3 regions of the Allobosea sp. 05L423 genome follow, and region 3 is predicted to be linked to each of the others. Evidence: predicted binding sites of a transcription regulator. Region 3 holds the regulator's gene; each other region holds the start of a gene.
The links. Region 3 encodes LexA, which represses DNA repair genes until DNA is damaged. Its sites were predicted from a motif close to TGTTCNNNNTGTGTTCNG; they were not measured.

Region 1: a site for LexA is predicted at 817-834, ahead of parE (DNA topoisomerase IV subunit B). Genes of this name have one in related genera too.
Region 2: a site for LexA is predicted at 1,150-1,167, ahead of ruvC (crossover junction endodeoxyribonuclease RuvC). Genes of this name have one in related genera too.

Annotation. Positions count from the first base shown of each region.
Region 1 is NZ_JBFTOA010000002.1:302,656-304,917, forward strand. It holds gene parE (DNA topoisomerase IV subunit B) at 1-805, opposite strand, end outside; gene AC1DNE_RS05475 (hypothetical protein) at 1,143-1,343, shown strand; gene AC1DNE_RS05480 (glycosyltransferase family 4 protein) at 1,415-2,262, shown strand, end outside.
Region 2 is NZ_JBFTOA010000011.1:60,272-62,533, forward strand. It holds gene AC1DNE_RS20930 (YebC/PmpR family DNA-binding transcriptional regulator) at 1-132, shown strand, start outside; gene AC1DNE_RS20935 (sulfite exporter TauE/SafE family protein) at 255-1,070, opposite strand; gene ruvC (crossover junction endodeoxyribonuclease RuvC) at 1,188-1,700, shown strand; gene ruvA (Holliday junction branch migration protein RuvA) at 1,868-2,262, shown strand, end outside.
Region 3 is NZ_JBFTOA010000002.1:624,145-626,406, reverse strand. It holds gene AC1DNE_RS07025 (ComEC/Rec2 family competence protein) at 1-864, shown strand, start outside; gene lexA (transcriptional repressor LexA) at 858-1,568, opposite strand; gene AC1DNE_RS07015 (molybdopterin molybdotransferase MoeA) at 1,753-2,262, opposite strand, start outside.

The sequences.
Region 1 (2,262 bases), 320 kb from region 3:
CCTCCGCCGCGACATCGCCTTCCGGCTTCAGCAGCGACGGCGCACAGGTCCAGCGGATCTCGACGCCGCCGAAGAGATAGGCCTTCGAGCGCGCCATGCGGAACAGGCGGGCCGGGGAGAAATGCGCGCCTTCGCCGAAGATCTGTGCATCGGGATGGAAGCGCACCTTGGTGCCGCGCCGGTTGGCGACGGCGCCGACCGTCTCCAGCGGTCCCTGCGGCAGGCCGCGCGAGAAGATCTGGCGATAGAGCGTCTTGCCGCGCGCAACCTCGACCTCGAGCCGGTCGGACAGCGCATTGACGACGGAGACGCCGACGCCGTGCAGGCCGCCCGAAGTCTCATAGGCCTTGGAGTCGAATTTTCCGCCGGCATGCAGCGTCGTCATGATGACTTCGAGCGCCGATTTGCCGGGGAATTTCGGGTGCGGATCGACCGGAATGCCGCGGCCGTTATCGGTGACGGCAATCGAGCCGTCCTCGAACAATTCGACATCGATGAAGGTGGCATGGCCCGCCACCGCTTCGTCCATGGCGTTGTCGATCACCTCGGCGAAGAGGTGGTGCAGCGCGCGCTCGTCGGTGCCGCCGATATACATGCCGGGCCGGCGCCGGACCGGCTCCAGTCCCTCCAGCACTTCGATGGCTGAGGCGTCATAGCCGGCCTCGGAAAGCGTGCCGTTGCGCGGCGCAGCGCCGGAACCGGCCGGCGCCTTCGGAGCTGCGGCCGGCGAGCGCGCTTCCGGCTTGGGATCAGCCGCGCGAGGCCGCTCCGGCTCCCCGCCGAAAAGATCGCCGTTCTCGTCCATCACTGCCTGATGTTTCCTGATTCGTTCCGCCCAATCCTAGTGCATGAAGGACGGATTGTGCGACTTGGTTATTTGATCCGGCATTCGATCAGGCTCGGTTGCGGCACCGGGCGCCGCGCCTAAGCCGATCTGCTTATAGACAGCTCCCCGACACATCGAAACTCTCTCGTTGGAGCCATGCACCGGTCGTCATCTGCGTGTGACGTTGCCGTGGCAGAAGAGCACCGGAACCGAGGCATTCAGCCTGCGTTAACCATCGCCACCGAGGATCGGTGTCACGATCGGGCCTATGCGGAGAATCGCAATGCGCTATGATCGGGCTGGGAGGGAGAAGACCGTGGCGTCGCGTCAGTCAGTGCCGGTGAAGGGCATCGCGGGTCTGCAGCGCACGGCGCGCCTCGCGGGGGAATGCTTCGGCCATGAGGATGTCGTCGGCGGCTCCCTTTCAGCGGCGCCCGAAAGCGCCTTATCGCGCTGGCTGTGGTGGGGCGCAGCGATCGCCGCAGCGGCCGGGCTCGCCGCTCTGCATTTCTACTGATCGCTCGGACGGCCTGCGCAGAAATATCAACCTTTTGGCCCTACCCCTGAGGGCGGAGGGGCCTTCCGCACATGCGTTGCGTCATCGTCAGCGATTTTGGTTCGGTCAATGGCGGCGCGGCGAAGGTTGCGATCGAAAGCGCGCGTGGCCTCGCGGAGGCCGGCGTCCGGATCGTCTTCGCCTGCATGATCGGTCCCGTGTCCGAGCGGCTGCAGCACCCGAATATCGAGGTGGCACTGTTCGAGGGCGAAGAGGTCTGGAAGGTCGGCAGCCGGCTCGCCGCCGCCCGTCAGGGCATCTGGAACGCAAAGGCGCATGACGCGCTCGGCGCCCTGCTGCGCCGGCAGCCGCCCGGGGAAACGCTCGTCCACCTGCATCAATGGACCAAGGCGTTCAGCCCGGCCGCCATCGCCGCCGCCGGTGAGAGCGGCTTGCCGGTCGCCATCACCATGCACGACTATTTCTCGTTCTGTCCGGTCGGCGGCTATTTCGACTTCCGCGCCGGCAGACCTTGCCACCGCCAGCCGCTGTCGGCGTCCTGCATCGGCAGGAATTGTGATCGCGCCTCCTATGGCCACAAGCTCGTCCGGGTCGCGCGCCAATGGCGCTCGGACGCGGCGCTGCATCGACTGCGCGCGCCGCTCTTCATCCATGTCAGCCCCTTTGCCCGCAGCTTCGCCGAGCCCTTCCTGCCGAAGAATGCCCGCCACATCGTCGTCGAGAACATGATGGAGGCGCAGAAGCGCGCGCCAGCCGATGTCGCGGCCAACCGCCACGCGCTCTTCCTCGGGCGCTTCACGCAGGAAAAGGCGGCCGATCTTCTGGCTGAAGCGGCGGTTGTCGCGGGAATGCCGGTGCGCTTTGTCGGCGAGGGGCCGATGGAGACAGAGATCCGGCGCCTCAACCCGGCGGCGGAGGT
Region 2 (2,262 bases), on a different contig from region 3:
GCCCCGCTCGACGAAGACAAGGCGGCATCGATGATGAAGCTGATGGAAGCGCTCGACAACGACGACGACGTCCAGAACGTCTTCGCCAATTTCGAGATTGCCGACGACATCATGGCCAAGCTCAGCGCCTGATCCCGGCCAGCCGTCATTCTCGGGCGAAGCGAAGCGCAGACCCGAGAATCTCATGCCGGAAAACGCGGCGGCACCTCCTGGTCACGAGATGCTCGGGTCAAGCCCGAGCATGACGGCTTGCATTACCGCCCGATCAGCGCATCCCAGAGCGGCAGGCTGATCAGCGCACTCAGGAAGATCACCAGATAGGCGCCGCGCCGGAAGCTCTGCTCCGAGGCCAGCCGGAAGCCATGCGTGCCGGCCCAGAGCCCGATGCCGTAGACCGCGAAGAGCGGCACCGCCATCAGCAGCGCGCCGAAGATGAGAATGCCTTTCCACCACAGCACCGCGCCGCTGATCAGCGTCGAGACGCCGAAGAAGGCCTGCATGTTGGCCCGCGTCTTGTGCCGGTCGTTGCGCTGGGCACCCAGCCAGAACACCGCCAGCGGCATGCCGCCGATAGAGGCCATGCCGTTGAAAAGTCCGGACAGCGCGCCGACCCCGAGCGAAAGCGGGATCGTCGGGCGCCCGTGATAGCGCCAGCCCGAGGCCATAAGACCGACCGCAACCAGCACCAGCGAGGCGAGCAGCCAGCGCATCGTCTCGCGGTCGAGCCAGGTCAGAAGCCAGATGCCGGCCGGCAGCGCCAGCGTCGCCGTCAGCAGGAGCGGCAGGATTTCGCCCCACTCGGCCCGCCTGGCGCTGCGCGCCGCGATCGGCAGGGCGAAGGGCAGGTCGATGAACCAGATCAGCCCCAGCGCCGCCACCGGCCCGAGCACCATCGAGGCCAGCGGCATGAATACCATCGCGAAGCCGAAGCCGGTGAAGCCGCGCACCAGCCCGCCGAGCAGCGTGGCGGCGAGCAGGACGGCGATGCCGTCTGAGGTCAGTCCGGGCATGAAGGCGGAGAGGCTGAAAGGCATGGCGTCGGCGTCGGAGAAGCTGATCCGGCGAACCATGCCCGCCGCTGCGCGGCAAGAACAACTTTCCTTTTTGATGCGATCGATGAGCGGAATTCATCTCCGCCCAAGTTCCGGGCGGGACAAATCCGAAACACCCGCTAGTTTGGCAACGTTATGGCACCCGCGATTCGCATCATCGGCATCGACCCCGGCCTCCGGAAGACCGGCTGGGGCGTCGTCGTCTCGGAAGGCAACAAGCTCTCCTTCGTCGCCTGCGGCTGCGTAGAAAGCGACGGCACTCTCGCCTTGGGCGAGCGCCTGCGGCAGCTGCACGAGGGACTGCACAAGATCATCGCCACGCATCGCCCGCATGAGGCGGCCGTGGAAGAGACCTTCATCAATCGCGATCCGCAATCGGCGCTGAAGCTCGGCCAGGCGCGCGGCATCGCATTGGTCGTGCCCTCGCTGGCCGGCCTGAGCGTGGCGGAATACGCCGCCAATCTCGTCAAGAAGACGGTGGTCGGCGTCGGCCACGCCGACAAGAAGCAGGTGCAGGCAATGATCCGCGTGCTCCTGCCCAAGGCCGAGACCCGCTCCGCCGATGCGGCGGACGCGCTCGCCGTCGCGATCTGTCATGCCCAGCATCGCGGCATGAAGGCGCTGGTCGCGCAATTGAAGGCATCGTGAGGGCCATGCTGTCATCTGGTAATTTTTGCGAGGCTCGTACCGCGCAGGTCATCCCGGACGCAGCGAAGCGGAGATCCGGGATCCATGCCTGAACCTCTATCGGCGGCGCTCCGGCATGGATCCCGGGTCTCCCTGCGGTCGCCCGGGATGACAGGCGGAGAATATCGATGATCGGCAAGCTCAAGGGCCTGATCGATTCCTATGGCGAGGACCACGTTATCATCGACGTGCAAGGCGTCGGCTATGTCGTGCAGTGCTCGGCGCGCACGCTGCAGCGCCTGCCCAAGCCGGGCGAGGCGGCGGCGCTCTCGATCGAGACCCATGTCCGCGAGGATGCCATCCGCCTCTACGGCTTCATGTCCGACGTCGAGCGCGACTGGTTCCGGCTGATGCAGGTGGTGCAGGGCGTCGGCGCCAAGGTCGCGCTCGCCATCCTCTCGACACTGGACCCGGGCGCGCTCGCCACCGCCATCGCCACCAACGACAAGGCGGCGATCGCCCGCGCCCCGGGCGTCGGCCCCAAGCTGGCGCAGCGCCTCTGCGCCGAGCTCAAGGACAAGGC
Region 3 (2,262 bases):
TTTCAGACCTTCAATCCCTTCGGCCTGCTCGGCAATGCGATGGCGCTGCCCTTCGTCTCGCTCTTCGTCATGCCGGCGGCCGTCTTCGGCGTGCTGGCTTACCCCTTCGGACTGGACTGGCCCGCCTGGGCGCTGATGGGGCTGGCTTCCGATGTCGTGCTCAAGGTGGCGCACTGGGTCGCAAGCATCGACCATTCCACGGTGATGATCGCAGCCTTCGGGCCGGCGGTGCTGACCTGCTTCGTGCTGGCGCTGCTGTGGCTGACGCTCTGGACCACGCCCTGGCGCTGGCTGGCGGCGCTGCCGCTCCTGCTCGGCGTGGCCATCGCCGGCAAGCCGGAGCGGCCGGAAATCCTGATCGAACGCGACGGTTCGGGGCTGGCGGTGCGGGGCCCGGATGGCCGCCTCGCGATTGCGGGCAAGCCGAGCCGTTTCGTGCTGCAGCAATGGCTCGCTGCTGATGGCGATCGCCGTTCGCCGGACGATCCGACGCTGCGGGCCGGCATTAGCTGCGATGCGCTCGGCTGCGTCGCACGGACGCCGGATCAGCGCACCGTCTCCTACACGCGCGACAGGTTGGGGCTTATCGAGGACTGCATGCGAGCTGACCTCGTCGTCACGGCCATCCCCTGGAGCGGAACCTGCAAGGCACGGCTGATCGAGCGAATGGCGTTATCGCGCGACGGCGCGACTTCGCTCTATCGAACAGGATCGGGGTGGAGCAGCCATGTCTCGGAGCAGAACGCTGCCGACCGCCCTTGGAGCCGCCGCCGTGAACAGCGCCCTGCGCAAGCCTCGACAGCGCCTCCGAGTGTGACACCGGCTTCCGCCGACGGCGAAGCCGAGGTCGAGCGCCTTCAGTAGCGCCGCATCAGATTGACGAGGCGGCCCTGGATCTTGACCCGGTCCGGCCCGAGCACGCGCGTCTCATAGGCGGGGTTGGCGGCTTCGAGCGCGATCGAGGAGCCGCGCTTGCGCAGTCGCTTGAGCGTCGCTTCCTCGTCATCGATCAGCGCCACGACGATGTCGCCGGTATTGGCCGAATCCTGCTTGCGGATGATGACGGTGTCGCCGTCGAGGATGCCGGCTTCGACCATCGAGTCACCACGCACTTCCAGCGCGTAATGCTCGCCGGAGCCGAGCATGTCGGGCGGCAGCGAGACGGTGTGGCTACGGTTCTGGATCGCCGAGATCGGCGTGCCGGCGGCGATGCGGCCCATGACCGGGATCGCGATGGAGGAGCGGCTGTCCTCATCGGCCGCAGGGCGTGGCTTGGTGAGATTCGGCTGCGAGCCGAGGCCGCCCTGGACGACCGCAGGGTTGAAACGCTGCCGCTGCTGCGGGGCGCCGAGCCCGTCGGGCATCTTGATGATCTCGAGCGCACGCGCCCGGTTGGGCAGGCGACGGATGAATCCGCGCTCCTCCAGCGCCATGATCAGCCGGTGAATGCCCGACTTGGAGCGCAGATCGAGCGCATCCTTCATCTCGTCGAAGGAGGGCGGCACCCCGCTCTCACGCAAGCGTTCCTGGATGAAGCGCAGGAGTTCGTGTTGCTTGCGTGTCAGCATGATCCCCGCCGGCCTTCTCGAAGGCTAGATTCGAAACAAAGCAGGAACACCATACGCGTTCCACTTGTGTTCCGCAAGCGGGCTCCGGCATCGAAGCGAACAGTGGAATCCACTTTTCGGGCAGATCCGATGCGATAACCCTATACAGATCGCTACGATCGCGTCCGACAGGATGAGCGGTGATCTAGCGCAGCGGCAGGATGCGGCAGATGTCGCCTTTTTTTGCCGGCGCGGCATGGGCAGGCCGGATCGTCAATGCCTGCGCCCGTGCCAGCGTGCCGAGCATCGAGGAATCCTGCCGGTCGAAGGGCGTCGCCACCCAGCCATCCGGCCTCAGTGCGAGCTCCGAGCGCAGATAGTCCTCGCGCTCGTCATTGGCCGGCATGTCACGGCCGAGGCGGGCGGGGATGCTGCGGTCGCGGTCGGCCTCCCCAATGCCGAGCAGAGCCTCGATCAGCGGCAGGACGAAGAGATGGCCGCAGACGATCGAGGAGACCGGGTTTCCGGGCAAGCCGACCACGACCATGCGGCCGAGTCGGCCGGTCATCATCGGTTTGCCCGGCCGCATCGCGATCTTCCAGAAGCCGAGCGACATGCCGGCCCGCGTCAGCGCCTCCTGCACGAGGTCATGCGCGCCGACCGAGGCCCCGCCGAGTGTGATGAGGACGTCGGCGTCGGCGTCCCGCGCCTGGCC